Regions from separate parts of the Paenibacillus sp. WC2504 genome, predicted to be linked through region 2. Evidence: riboswitches for the same ligand, from Rfam matches in the RefSeq annotation. Region 2 holds a riboswitch; each other region holds the start of a gene.

Region 1 (4,560 bases), 6.4 Mb from region 2:
GGCACGAGGTCGCAAGCGGCTTTCCGCCGTCTGACGCCTATATGGATCAAGTGGATTGGCAGCAGTTGCAGCAGGAATATCGGGACACTATTGATTTCCGTAAAATGCTGCAGCTTGTCCCCGGCATTGGAGCTGTCGTAGGCGCATGGGCGAATTTTGGCCTGCTGGAAGAGTTGGGCGTGGCGGGCATGAACAGCTTTCGCTTGCGTCGGTTAGAGGATAAAACCAGGTTGGAGGCTGAGGGTGAGCAGTGAACGGGTGGATTCCCGTTGGAGAAAATCCAATGAAAGTGCGAATTTCCTTGCTAAAATGCTGGTTTGGTTGGATGAAATCCAATAGGTAGGGGGAAATTGGCATCCTGTGGGCTGTTGCGGCGTGCTTCGTTGGATTTCATCCAACGGAACGCGGAAATCCGGCCTCAAAAAGGAGTTCTCATTGGAATTTATCCAATGAGAAGAGGCGAGGCATCGCCAGCCCGCGGTCCAACTCCTTAGCCCCTCCACGCGCTCGCCACGCCGTTCAATGTCTTGGTCCGCCACGTGCCCGCCACGCGCTCTCGCCCTACGTCCCGCATCCCCTCGCCCCGCGCACTTATGCCGCTGCACCCGCCCCCCATACCACACAGCCTTTTTTGACCAAGCTAGGCAATGTTCCAGTGATTTTTAGGAAAGAGGCACATATACTAATGATGAGCCAAACCATGTGTACGCCCTGAACGAGTATGTGATTTTTTTCACATGACAACCCTGGATGGTTTGGTCGATCTTTTTCACCAACGATGGTAGAGAAAAAAGATGATGTAATCGGAGGAGAGGATTCAGATGAGTAGACCGAAGGTGGTTATTCTGGGAGCTGGGTACGGTGGGCTTGTAACGGCAATAAGGCTGCAGAAGCTGATCAAAGCAGATGAAGTGGCGGTCACGCTGGTGAACAAACACGACTATCACTACATGACGACACATCTGCATATGCCGGCAGCCGGCACTGATCATCATGAGAATGCGCGTGTAGCAATTAAGGATCTGATCGATGAGCGGAAAATTCATTTTATCAAAGCAACGGTTCAGCAGATCGTACCTGAGGAAAAAAAGGTGGTTCTGACGGACGAAGTCCTCACCTACGACTACTTGGTCGTGGGGCTTGGGAGTGAGACGGAAACCTTCGGCATTCCGGGATTGCGCGAGTATGCGATGACAATTAACAGCATTAACAGTGTTCGCTTCATTCGTCAGCATACACAGTATATGTTCGCTAAATATAAATTGGATTCCAAGCATAAGGAATATTTGACAATCGTTGTTGGAGGCGCTGGTTTTACAGGCACGGAGTTTGTTGGGGAGCTGGCTGACCGAATTCCTGATCTTTGCCACATGTTTGACGTCGATCCTTCCCTTGTTCAGATCATCAATATCGAAGCATCGCCTACTGCTTTGCCGCCAGGATTGCCGAATGACCTCGTGGAATACGGCATGGACGTGATGCGCCGCAAAGGGGTTCAATATAAATTATCTACCGCCATCAAGGCATGCGAGCCCGGCGGCGTGCTGTTGGGAGACGGCCAATTCATACCTGCCGGCACGGTCATTTGGTCGGGAGGTGTTCGTGGGAATTCCTTGCTGCAAGATGCGGGCTTCCACGTCCAACGCGGCAGGGTCAAAGTGGATGACTACTTGCGTTCCTTGCAGTTTCCCGATGTTTTTATTACGGGTGATTGCTCGATTGTCATGAGCCCGGAAGGCACGCCATACCCCGCCAATGCCCAAATCGCCGTCCAACAAGGTTGTAATACGGCAAAAAATTTATACTATTCACTGAGTGGAAAGCCATTACGACCTTTTGCCTACGATTACAAAGGCACGGTCGCCTCGCTTGGTCGCGGAGAAGCAATTGGTATCCTGAAGGTCAAAAAAGTGAAAGGCAGGCTGGCCGCATTCCTCAAAAAAATAATCGATGCCCGCTATTTATTTCTCATTGGCGGTATCCCACTCATCTTCAAAAAGATGATTTTTAAGCAAAAACAAGCCACAAGGAAGCGTCATGTGAGAAATTAATTTTGCTGAAATACCCGAAAATCTAATGAATCAGACAATAAGCTAGTAAAACAGAGATACTGAAAGGATTACATCATTGTAAGCGGATTATCAAATGAATGCGGGGAGGGAATAATCTTTTTTAAGATTATTCTCTCCTTTACTATGAGCCAATAAGAGAGTAGTATCAACTCGTACGTTAACAGTTGAATATTTCGCTTAATTTTCTAATTAGAAAAGCGGGGGAACCATAGGTTTCAACGGGGTGAGTAAGGTGTGTCTTGTCGCATGCGGCAGCTACCTTTAGGGCAGATTTCTCGCAGCCCGAACCCGTCAGCTAACCTCGTAAGCGGTCGTGAGAAAGGAGAACATGTGGCTAAGCACAAGGTCTATCCTTGTGTTTTTTTGCGCCTAAAAAAGGGAAATCAAGCTGAAAACTAGGTTATTTGGAGGAATTTCACAGCATGACAAGTGACTCATTGAAAAAGATTGTATTCGGCAAACCGCTGAAATCAGCGGAGCTGGAATCTGAGAAAATGCAGGTATGGAAGGCTCTGCCCATCCTGTCTTCAGATGCCCTGTCTTCGGTAGCCTATGGCACGGAGCAAATTTTGCTAGAGCTTGCAACTGTTGGGGTTGCTGCTTTTGCTTTCTCATTGCCGATTGCAATCTCGATTATTGCTTTAATCATGCTTCTTGTTTTAAGTTATCGCCAAGTGATTGAGGCCTATCCAATGGGCGGCGGAGCTTACATGGTGGCCAAGGAAAATTTGGGCATGATGTCGGGAAGGCTCACCGGAGTTTCACTGCTGATTGATTACACGTTAACCGTTGCGGTTTCGATTTCAGCAGGCGTGCAGGCGATAACGTCGGCATTCCCGGTTACAGTGCCTTATATTGTCCCCATAGCCTTAGTGCTTGTCTGGTTGATGGTTTGGCTGAATTTGCGGGGCACTTCTGAATCCGGAACGGTGTTCGCGATTCCAACGTACTTTTTTATCCTGTGTATTTTACTGCTGATCGGCAAAGGGATCTTCGATATGCTGACAGGATCCATGAATATGCATGAATTCCAAGTTGTTCCCAGCTCGATGACGAGCTCATTGACTTTGTTTGTTATTCTAAAAGCCTTTTCATCCGGCTGCTCGGCCGTGACAGGGATTGAGGCGATATCCGATGCGGTGCCGCATTTCCGTACGCCATCTGTCAAGAATGCCAAGAGAACCCTGGCTTCGCTTGGTACACTATTGGCGATTGTCTTCGGGGGCGTCACCTTGCTGAGCTTGGGTTATGGAATTGCACCTGACCCGCATGGACATACTTCGGTCTTGTCGATGGTTACGGAGCAAGCGTTTGGCCGTGGCGTCATGTATTATGCCACACAGATTGGCACCATGCTGATTCTAGTATTGGCTGCGAATACGAGCTTCAACGGATTTCCTATTTTGGCATCCATTATGGCTCAGGATAAAAACTTTCCGCGCATGTTCTCGTATCGGGGAGATCGGTTGTCGTTTCACTACGGGATCGTAACGTTAGGTGTTTTGGCAAGTATCTTGCTCGTCATTTTCAAAGGAAAAACCGATGCACTTATTCCACTTTATGCGATTGGCGTCTTTTTATCTTTTACCCTTGCCCAAAGCGGTTTGGTCCGCAAATGGTTCAGAGAACGTCCGGCTGGCTGGATCGGCAAGTTCGTTATTAATGGGTTAGGGGGAATCGTTTCCCTTGCCGTTCTTATTATTTTCTGTATCACCAAATTTAGTGAAGGCGCTTGGATTGTTATTATTGTGACGCCGCTATTGCTTTGGGGAATAACCAAAATCAGCAATCACTATGATGATGTAGCCAAACAACTGCGCATTGATATCACACAAGAACGCGTATGCGTGAAGGAACCTGTAATCATTGTACCTGTTGCGGGCATTCACCGCGTTGTAGCGCAGTCTTTGAACTATGCCAAATCTTTATCTCCCAATGTCATTGCTTTCTACGTCTCGTTTTCGGATGAGGATGAAGAAGCGATGCAGGAGAAGTGGGATAAGTGGGATCCGGGCGTTCGGCTTGTCGTGTTCAAATCCCGTTATCGGACCATTTTGAAGCCGCTGGCTGAGTTTATTGAAAGAGTCGATACCCATGTTTCGGAAAAGCAATCGATCATGGTGATCCTGCCCCAGTTCATGCCGAAAAAATGGTGGCACCGCCTGCTCCACAACCAGTCTGCCGCACGTATTCGCTCGAAGCTGCAAGCCGATAAAGATATCGTCGTTGCGACGGTGCCCTATCATTTGCATGAGTAGAGGTGTACAATAAAGGGGTAAACCGGATGTAGAAATGGAACAGAGGTGAACCTTTTATGGCAAAAAAGAAATGGTCAAACACTACCGCTGAACCTAGCGCGCAAGATAAACCTGCGACACTCAAAGATTTGCTGCGCCCTGATATCGTAGCGGGGCTGAAGGCTCAGGCTGATGCGATGAAAGCTGAGGAGCAGGCTCGCAAAGAGGCTGCCAGAGCTGAAGCAGAGGCT
Region 2 (4,560 bases):
ATCCAATGACATCCAATGACATTCCCATATGCATGGCCGCGTGCCTGATCATCACTCTCTTTCAATGGTTTCGCTTGAAAAACAGGCCGACCAAAGAGAAAGCGGCTTATCTCTCTATTTTAACCTTATGCTGGATTCTAGCGATCGCTTTAGTTATGAATCCGGGAATGCCAGGTCCGACGCAGTTGGTAAATTACATTTTCTACCCTCTTGGTAAACTTTTAGATCATTAAAGGAGCACTTACGGACATGCAGATTGGCGGGAAACAATTATTCTGGATGATATTGACCATGCAGCTGGGGATGACCATTTTACTGACAATAAATCCATCTATCCAAACTGCGAAGCAAGATGCCTGGCTTTCAACCGTTTGCGCAACCGGAATAGGTGCAGGGGTCGCTTATGTTTGCTCACGGTTGAGTCTATATCATCCAGGACAAACCATCGTTGAATTTTCAAAGAGATTATTTGGTCGATACATCGGCTATACGGTTACGGTGGTGTATTTCATCTACTGGTACAGCGTGCTTGCTATCATTATAAGGCAGTACGCAGAGTTCATCGTTGCGACTATTCTGCCCAAAACTCCAATCCTTGTCCCGATGCTAGGCATGCTCCTCGTTGCGATTTATGTAACTTTCTCGGGGATAGAGGTTATCGCGAGATGTTGCGAAATCTTAGGACCTTTAACCCTTCTTGGGATTGCTATTCCTCTCTTGCTGAGCCTAAAAAATGTCCATATTAACAATATCCTTCCCTTCTATGTGGATACCGGTGCGATGACAATCTTAAAAGGAGCGCTGCCGACTTCAACGTTTCTTGGAGACTGCATCCTTCTGCTCGTCATCATGGGCTTTCTATCAAAGCCTCAAGATGGGGTGAAACCAGCCATACTCGGGGTTGCTGCTGCTGGTCTGTTAACAAGCATTTCGACTTTCTTAATCCTTTCCGTATTTGGACACATCGCCCCTTCGGGCCAAACCTATCCTTATTTTAATTTGATTCGTTATATTTCCTATTTCGACTTTTTTCAAAACCTGGATTCCTTTGTTATCGCCATCTGGATTATTAGTGTGTTCACTAAAGTATCTCTCTACTTTTTCGTGTGTACATATGGAACAGCTCAAAGTTTCGGCCTTAAAAAATGGCGACGTATGATTTGGTTCGTAGCACCGGTTATCGCGCTGCTTACCTTGATCCCTCGGGACTTTATCGATAGTTCCGTGTTATTTCCACAAAAAATCGCGATTCCTTATTTATTACCCCTCCATGGGATCATTCTGCCACTCTTGATGTGGGGAGTTGCCAAGTTGAAATATAAATAAAACCCTTGCGAATTCCCGACTGGGGAATCACAAGGGTTGTTTTTTGGATTCGCTATAGAGCATTAGTTGCTGATAAATTCCTGCACCCATTCTCCGTTATAATAGGCGACGCCAATTTTTGTGTAATTGGGGTTCAAAATATTTTCACGGTGCCCCGTACTGTTCATCCAGGCCTCCATTACGGCCTCTGGTGTAGGTTGTCCTTTAGCAATGTTCTCACCTGCATAGGAATAAGGAATACCATAAGTGCTCATCATATCAAAAGGTGACCCATAGGTCGGCGACGTATGATCAAAATAGTCGTTGTTGTACATATCTTTGGCTTTATCCAACGCCATAGCTGTAAGGGCGCTATCGCTGGTGAGCGCTTGTAGCCCAGCTTTTACACGTTCCTGGTTAACTAATGTAACGACTTGGCTGGCAAAAGCGGATTGCGCAGATGTAGCTGGCGTTGATGGGGCAGCTGGTGTAGATGGAGCAGGCACTGACGGGGCTGGTGTTTGAGAGCCGCCGCTTGTCCCTGTGCTGCCAGGAAAGTTCAACGTCATCCCAGACCAGATCACATTCGGGTTGGCAACCTGAGGGTTAGCCTGAATCAGCGAAGTGAGACTTACGCCATACTTCTGGGAGATCAACCACATGGTATCGTTGTCTGACACCGTGTACGTGGCGGATGCCGCCATGGCTGCGCTGGAACTCATTAGGACGCTTAGTCCAATAGCACCGGTTACGACTAGCTGTTTATAACGTTTTAACATAGAAATCTCTCCTTTTTGCGGCCTGCGAGGTTAGCTGTCGGATTCGGGTCAAAGAGTAATCACCCGGTCGCGTTCATAGCGACTTCACCCCAAAGATTGGGTCCCCCGTGCTTTCAAAGAAGCTTCGGCCTTCTAAGTTTTTTGACCATAATCGATCTTTCCGATTGTAACACGGGGTTTTTCCGAAAACATGCCGCAAAATTTTCCAACGTTTTATGAAAGCGTAATCATCGGGCCACAAAAAATTTTCCAACAACCATGAATAAAAAACCATAACTTCCACAAAATACTCATACACCAAATAAAGGAGTGAATCCAAATGGCTAGCAGTAGAAGCAATACATTACTTGTGCAACAAGCAAAATCAGCTCTTGAGCAAATGAAATACGAGGTCGCTCAGGAACTAGGTATTCAGATTCCTCAGGACGGGTATTATGGCTACATGGCTACTCGTGATACCGGCGCAATCGGCGGACACATTACGAGAAGATTGATTCAAATCGCTGAGCAGCAGCTAAGCGGCAGCACCGGTAACTTTAGACGCATGTAACAACAGCATGTACAGAGAAAAGACTGCACCACCACTTCCTCCTTGGTGATCCAGTCTTTTTTTACATCACAAATTCCATGAAAACCGGCGAACGAAGCCTTCCGTTTCTCGTCCAATTTTTCGTCTTAATTTTGGCCATTAGCCGCGGTTCCATATAAGCAAAATGATTGTCCTCTTTGTAGACTAAGCGGTGCTTCACGCCATCGAGCGCCTTTTGATGCAGAGGCGTTACCCCGGTCTCAATCACCCCAACCGGAATCTTCAAACCATTCGCTGAATCAATGGACGCCAGCAAAGCAAAATTATTTTTCCTATAACCAGAAATATAAACATCTGCATAAGTCCAGTTAATCACTTTTTGCCATTGCCTGGAGCGTTTGTTGCTCTCGTACTTGAAATTTTCTTTTTTCGACTTCAAAATGATGCCCTCAAGCCCATCCTGCCGGATTTTCTCAAAATAATCCTCCGCTTTACCCTCGTAAACCTTCACCCTTTTGTACCTGTCATTCTCGATGAAAGCTTGCTCCAACAGCTCCTTGCGTTTAAGCAAGGGTAATTCAGTGACATCAATTCCCTTGTATTTTAGGATATCAAATGCAAAAAATACTACAGGCGATAAGTCTGTCGGATTTAAAAATCTAGCTGACATCGCTTCAAAGTCCGGTTTACCTTGATCATCCAAAATAACCAATTCACCGTCAAGGATCGTTCCCTCGGGAATCGGGCATTGGAACAGCTCAGGAAATTTATGCGTAACCAATTGCTTGTCTTTCGTATATACATAGAGTTTGTCCAAATTAGAAAGAATGCACCTAAAACCGTCAAACTTAAGTTCTGCAATATGATGTTTGCTGTTATAAGGTCTATTATCTTTGGCGTCTTGCAAAAGCATAGGAGAAATGAACATATGATATCACCCTAAGTTAGATAATACTGTACAGTGATTCATCTGCCTATAGGGACTTGAAGGAAATCGAGGGCTACCCGCTCCAGTTTCGACAAAACAAGTGCAATCCCTCTCTACAAAGCGACAATCAAATTCGCAGATCCCGTTTATAATGGAGATAGATGAATGGGAGGGATGTTCGCATGGACAAGCTATTTATCAAAAGACTGCATACGTTAAACCGTCGCGACGAACTTAGATCAATGCTGCTGCTTGAAGGTATCAAAGCCACACTCAAACGGAAAAAGGAACTCGGCTTATTTTATAGATTGTTCAAGAAAACGAAGAAGAAACCGATGGTTGCTAAAGGATGGAATTAAACTGTCATACGCATAAGAGGCGGTCCTTAAAGTAGATCTCTCTACCTTAGGGCCGCCTCTGCTATTTTGCTGCCTTACTTGCCGCTCTTCGCGTATTGCGCGCTGAACTCTTCAATGACTTTATCGCCGCCGGCTTTTCTCCACTGCTCGATAGCTTGCTTCCAGCCTGCTTCATCGATTTTACCCAAGATATACTTCGTACGGGCGTCGTCAATGATCGGCTTCAGCTCGCTGCCTTTGGTCGTTTGTGTCTCGGAAACGAGCGGATTCGTCGGGTTATTGACCGCGATAGCCTCGTTCTCTTTAATCATTTTGCCGTATTTCTCCATGAGCGGTGTTTCTTTCCCCGTCGTTTTTGCCGTATACTTGGCGATTTGAAGCTGCAGATAACTGGAGCCTACTTCGGTGTCCTGCAGCTTTTGGTCAATAAATACCGGCTTGCCGTCTTCGATCTTATAGTGTTTGCCTTCGATGCCCCAGCCCAGCAAATCCAACATCTTCTGATCGGAAATTTTATCAAAGAAGCCTAGAATTTGTTTTAACTCCGCCTCGGTTTTCACACTTGATTTCGGGAACATAAACACACTGTTATAGCCTACGCCGCCCGGCAACCTCTCGCCTTTAGGCCCTTTTATTCGGGAGACAACATCTATATCTGCG
Region 3 (4,560 bases), 6.7 Mb from region 2:
CCGTCAAAGAGGAGCGGCACGCCATTGATGATGACAACGGCATAATTGTCGACAGATAGGAAAAGAGAAGCGCCGAGAATGGCTCTACGCTCAGAAAGCGTGAAACGTGTCGAAATGATGGCATTCTCACTGTTCAAATTGCCGGAGTACCAAACATAGTTGGCATTAGCAACTTGCACCCACGCAGGGTTGCGGGGAATGATTTGCGCATTGAACCACGAGTTGTCGGTGCCGATCGAAACCGTGCGCTGACTTAGAAAGCGACCCGAACCGGGCTTATGGTATTTTCTAAGCTGCGTACGGTACATCAGCATGGCTTTGCTTCTGGGCAGGCCTGCGCTCTTGGGGAGCCGAACAATTTTGCTCGGTTTTCCAGCCATTCGTTGTTTGGGAATCATTTCTCCATCTCCTATCAACATATGAATATACTTTCTTTGTATTCTATGTTTACTAGAGCGATTTGCGAGGGTGAGTGGCCGGTGTCGCCTTCTTCATGCAGCCTAAATTCTCTACTCACATAAAAAAGTACAATTAATATGTTTTAATGACATATAATATATGTTAACATAATAAAAACACAAAGGAGGAATCTCCCAATGGACGATAAGAATGATAAGACCAAAAGACTTTCCGTCTACTTGCCTGAAAAGGTGAAGACCGATCTGGAGCGCATGGCTGAGGAAACGGGCTTGTCGATGACACAGCTTATTGTGATGGCGACGCACGGTCTACTTGCGAATTATGCTTCGCAGGGCGGAGCTATTTTTGCCGACTTATTGGCAGCTAAACAACGGATCGTTCACGAAGTGAAGGATAGGCAGCGGCTTTTAAATGAAGAGAAAGAAGGCATGCAGGATTACTACGGCGCGCGAGCAGCCGAATATGAACGGATTTATGCTCGCGAGGATGCGGACTATCAGCAAGAACTTGCGATGCTGGCGGATATCGTGAAGAGGCAGGTTACGGGGAGCCGTGTCTTGGAGGTGGCCTGCGGTACCGGATATTGGACGCAGTTCATGGCGGAAACAGCCAAGCACATCGTTGGGATGGACGTTCGACCGGAGGTGCTGCAAATTGCTGCAGCCAAATCTTGGCCGCTGCATAATACATCTTTCGTCGAAGGGGATGCTTACCGGCTTTCGGAAGTACAAGGGGATTTTGACTACGGAATCGCCAACTTCTGGTTTTCGCATATCCCGAAAAATCGTCTGGATTCGTTTCTGCAAGGATTTCATGAGCGGCTTGGACGGGGAGCCCGCGTTTTTATGGCGGATAATGTGTACGTCCCGGGAAGAGGCGGCGAGCTGATTACGAGTGAACATAGCGAAGATACGTATAAAAGAAGGGAGCTGGCCGATGGCTCCAAGCATGAAATTATTAAAAACTACTATTCGTACGAAGAGTTGAATGAAATCTTTAAGCCGCTGTCGGAGCATCTGCGCATATTTGTCGGCAGCTCCTTCTGGTATGTTAGCTACATCGTGGCTTAAGAATCATCGGCCCAAGGAAAGAAGGAAACTCCTGGCTTAATGTCCGGATGTGAATTTAAGGCCGAGAACGCCGACCAGAATGAGGATCATGAATAGGATACGCAGTAAACTAACAGGCTCGTTCAGAAATAGGGTGCCGATAATAATCGCGCCTACAGCGCCAATTCCCGTCCAAGCCGCGTAGGCGGTGCCGATAGGTAGAGTTTTCGTAGCCACCGCCAGAAAATAAAAGCTGATGATCATGCCGACAATGGTGATGCTGGACGGAACCAGCCGTGTAAAACCGTTGGAGAACTTTAGTGAGATCGCCCAAACTACTTCAAAAACACCTGCAATGACCAAGTAAAGCCATGCCATCTGTGAATCACTCCTTAAGAAAGTATGCGAAGATGCCCATCTGACCGCGGCAAAAAGAAAAAGCCTGGAAGCAATATCGCGAATGCGATAAGACTCCCGGGCTTTTTCCCCTCCGTGATCACAGCGTATTCGCTGTGTGTTTTCTCTCGGACCAGACTGGCGCTGCAGCGCCACGGAACCCTAGAAACATGATGCCGTAATTATAGGACGGCTTACACGCTATGTCAAGTTACAACAGCCACAAGAAATGAATAAAAGCCCTGAGAAGCAGCTCATTCGAGCTAACGCTTGTCTGGGCTTTTTATTCATGATGAACAAGAAAATTACTTGGATTCAGCAGTTAGTTGATTGTAGATATCATCCCACAGAACACGTCTAGCGGATACATACCTTTTCGCATAATAGGATTCGCTCAGCTTGTTTTTCACGATGCCTTCATTGGATGCGGAATGAATAAATTCACCGTTACCCAAGTAGATGCCTACGTGAGAAATGCCTTTGCCTCCTGTGTCGAAGAACACAAGATCACCTTTACGAAGATCACTTTTGTCGATCCAGTAGCCCTCTTTATTTTGAGCTGCTGAACTATGAGGAAGGTCAATGCCGAATTTGTTGAACACGTACGCGGTGAAACCAGAGCAATCAAAGCCTCTTGTTGTCGTTCCCGCATCGCGGTACGGTACTCCAATCAATTCGTCAACCGTTGAGTCCAATGTGGATTCTGACGCAGACACACTCCCTAAAGCTACACTCAAAAACAAAACAAGACTAAAAAGAAGAGCAACAACCTTTTTCAACTGCTTGTCTCCTTCCGGTGCCTACGAGGTTAGCTGGAGGGTTCGGTTGAAGGTTCCCTATGATCCCTGTCTTGCAAGATCAATTCACCCGGTATGGTTCCCCCGTTTCCCCAAGAAATGAGGAATTCGGCATGAAATATTTGGTTTTTTAATGCTAGTCCCTTAAATTCGTCATAAACATCGAAATTCCTCCTTTTTCGTGCAATTGGGTCTGAAAAAATGTGTAAAGGTTCGCTTTACAGACAAAAAAACCCCCTTTTGCAAGGGGGTTGAACAAATCTAAACCATTTATGGTTTTATTTATTGCTTTTTAACGACTTAATTTGGCGGAAAGAAGCTGGAATTGCGACGTAATGGACCACATCTGCATGAAAATATGGAAAAGCGGGAAAAGTTGATAAATGATTAGCGCTACCAGACCTGCCCAGATATAGGTCGTTGTGACCGTGATCCCTGCCAAAAGTCCTGAGCTCAGTAAAAGTATCAGAGAAAGGCCGATAATCGGAAGCGAGTACCGCATGAACGTTAGGACTGTGGATATAATGCCGAGACGTGCGGCAATGGCGAACTGCACATACATGAAGAGCAGATGCAGCAGAAAACCGTACACCAGCATGCCCAGCAGCCAAGGCAGTAAATCGAGGGAAGCCTGTTCATAAGATGTGCTGTGAGCGAACACCTTCTGCACTTTGGGCAGCACCCAGATGAGCGGCAGCAGAGATAAGGCGATTCGAATCAAATACACGGCAAAGAAGGGGAGCGTGAGTTCCTTGATGCCGCGGACGAAGCGGTAGCCGGCATTTTGATCGGAATGGGTGAGCGAATAATAGACACCGCCGTTCAGCATCGGGCTAAGGAACATGCGCGCCAGGAGCAGGCCGGCCAGCCACCACAAGTAAGAGTGGCTAAGATCCGTTTTGAATAACTGAAACTGACTTTCGGCCAGAAAAAGCTGGAGCGCTTGCTTCGGCTGATCGCCGCCGGGAAACCGGTGCATGAGGGGAACTAACACCCCTTGTACAAGCTTATATAGGAGCATCCCCCAGCACATTTGGTAGATGAACAAGACAATCGTAGCGAAGGGTTGCCGTAGAGCCGCCCTGAAGCCGGATTTGAGATAGGTTGTCACCGGTGTCCCTCCTAAGCGTTGTTTTCTGAAGGCAAACTTGCCTTGTAGAGTGGGCGCCTACCAGGCTACCCACCCGAAAATAGCTTGCAGGAATTGGATAATGCCGAGATTCAGGCGGAGTTTCCACTTGGTGTCCACTTCTGCTTGCATAAAGTTATTAATATGCTTGTTCTCAAGAATGAGCGAGTAGTTCGGGTCGATACGAACCCAGTCAATAGGCGTCGTGTGGGTTAGTTTGTACTCAATGCTGCTCTCTTTGCCGTCCCACGTTTTGTCGAGCATCGTACCGTCGGCGAAATGGAACTGAATCGGCACTTCGGGCGAATTGCCTCCACGCTTGGAGATGAGGACCGTGCTCTCGTAAGGGCCGGCTCCTTTGCTGCCAGTGGCTTTCACATGGATGCTTTCAACCGTATAATCAACCATCATTGAGCCGTAGACATATTCATTGAAGAAGTCGTCCCACTTCGTTTTCGTTACATCCTCGACCACATTTTGAAAGTCTTTGGTAGAAGGATGCTTGAATTGCCATTTTTGAAAATAAGTCCGCATGATACGATCCATGGTCTTGGTGCCGACCTGTTTCTCGATGGCTTTCAGCACGAGTTTGCCTCTGGTATACACATTTTCTGCGTATTGATCATGTCCGGTATAGGCCCATGCGTTTTGCCGCAGGGCATTCGGAGAAGTAATGTAGCTGGACTCGACAGGCAAATTAGGGGTTGCCCCGAAGTCGGCCTCCATCACTTTATCCTCGGCGTAGGAGGTAAAGCCCTCATCCAGCCAA

The links. A riboswitch is a leader RNA that binds a small molecule or an ion and turns the genes downstream of it on or off. The one in region 2 is predicted to bind cyclic di-AMP.
Region 1: linked by a shared signal. The riboswitch ahead of ACUN27_RS03295 (APC family permease) and the one ahead of ACUN27_RS32265 (CAP domain-containing protein) in region 2 are both predicted to bind cyclic di-AMP.
Region 3: linked by a shared signal. The riboswitch ahead of ACUN27_RS01935 (C40 family peptidase) and the one ahead of ACUN27_RS32265 (CAP domain-containing protein) in region 2 are both predicted to bind cyclic di-AMP.

Annotation. Positions count from the first base shown of each region.
Region 1 is NZ_JBQZFH010000001.1:703,398-707,957, forward strand. Features, by position in the region: gene ACUN27_RS03285 (EcsC family protein) at 1-254, shown strand, start outside; gene ACUN27_RS03290 (NAD(P)/FAD-dependent oxidoreductase) at 822-2,051, shown strand; cyclic di-AMP (ydaO/yuaA leader) riboswitch at 2,237-2,397, shown strand; gene ACUN27_RS03295 (APC family permease) at 2,495-4,330, shown strand; gene ACUN27_RS03300 (YqkE family protein) at 4,387-4,560, shown strand, end outside.
Region 2 is NZ_JBQZFH010000001.1:7,116,963-7,121,522, forward strand. Features, by position in the region: gene ACUN27_RS32255 (hypothetical protein) at 6-233, shown strand; gene ACUN27_RS32260 (GerAB/ArcD/ProY family transporter) at 250-1,326, shown strand; gene ACUN27_RS32265 (CAP domain-containing protein) at 1,389-2,084, opposite strand; cyclic di-AMP (ydaO/yuaA leader) riboswitch at 2,089-2,224, opposite strand; gene ACUN27_RS32270 (alpha/beta-type small acid-soluble spore protein) at 2,404-2,634, shown strand; gene ACUN27_RS32275 (ATP-dependent DNA ligase) at 2,696-3,526, opposite strand; gene ACUN27_RS32280 (hypothetical protein) at 3,724-3,900, shown strand; gene ACUN27_RS32285 (extracellular solute-binding protein) at 3,975-4,560, opposite strand, start outside.
Region 3 is NZ_JBQZFH010000001.1:426,594-431,153, forward strand. Features, by position in the region: gene ACUN27_RS01920 (hypothetical protein) at 1-419, opposite strand, end outside; gene ACUN27_RS01925 (methyltransferase domain-containing protein) at 597-1,490, shown strand; gene sugE (quaternary ammonium compound efflux SMR transporter SugE) at 1,527-1,847, opposite strand; guanidine-I (ykkC/yxkD leader) riboswitch at 1,939-2,041, opposite strand; gene ACUN27_RS01935 (C40 family peptidase) at 2,171-2,644, opposite strand; cyclic di-AMP (ydaO/yuaA leader) riboswitch at 2,648-2,786, opposite strand; gene ACUN27_RS01940 (hypothetical protein) at 2,955-3,773, opposite strand; gene ACUN27_RS01945 (M1 family metallopeptidase) at 3,831-4,560, opposite strand, start outside.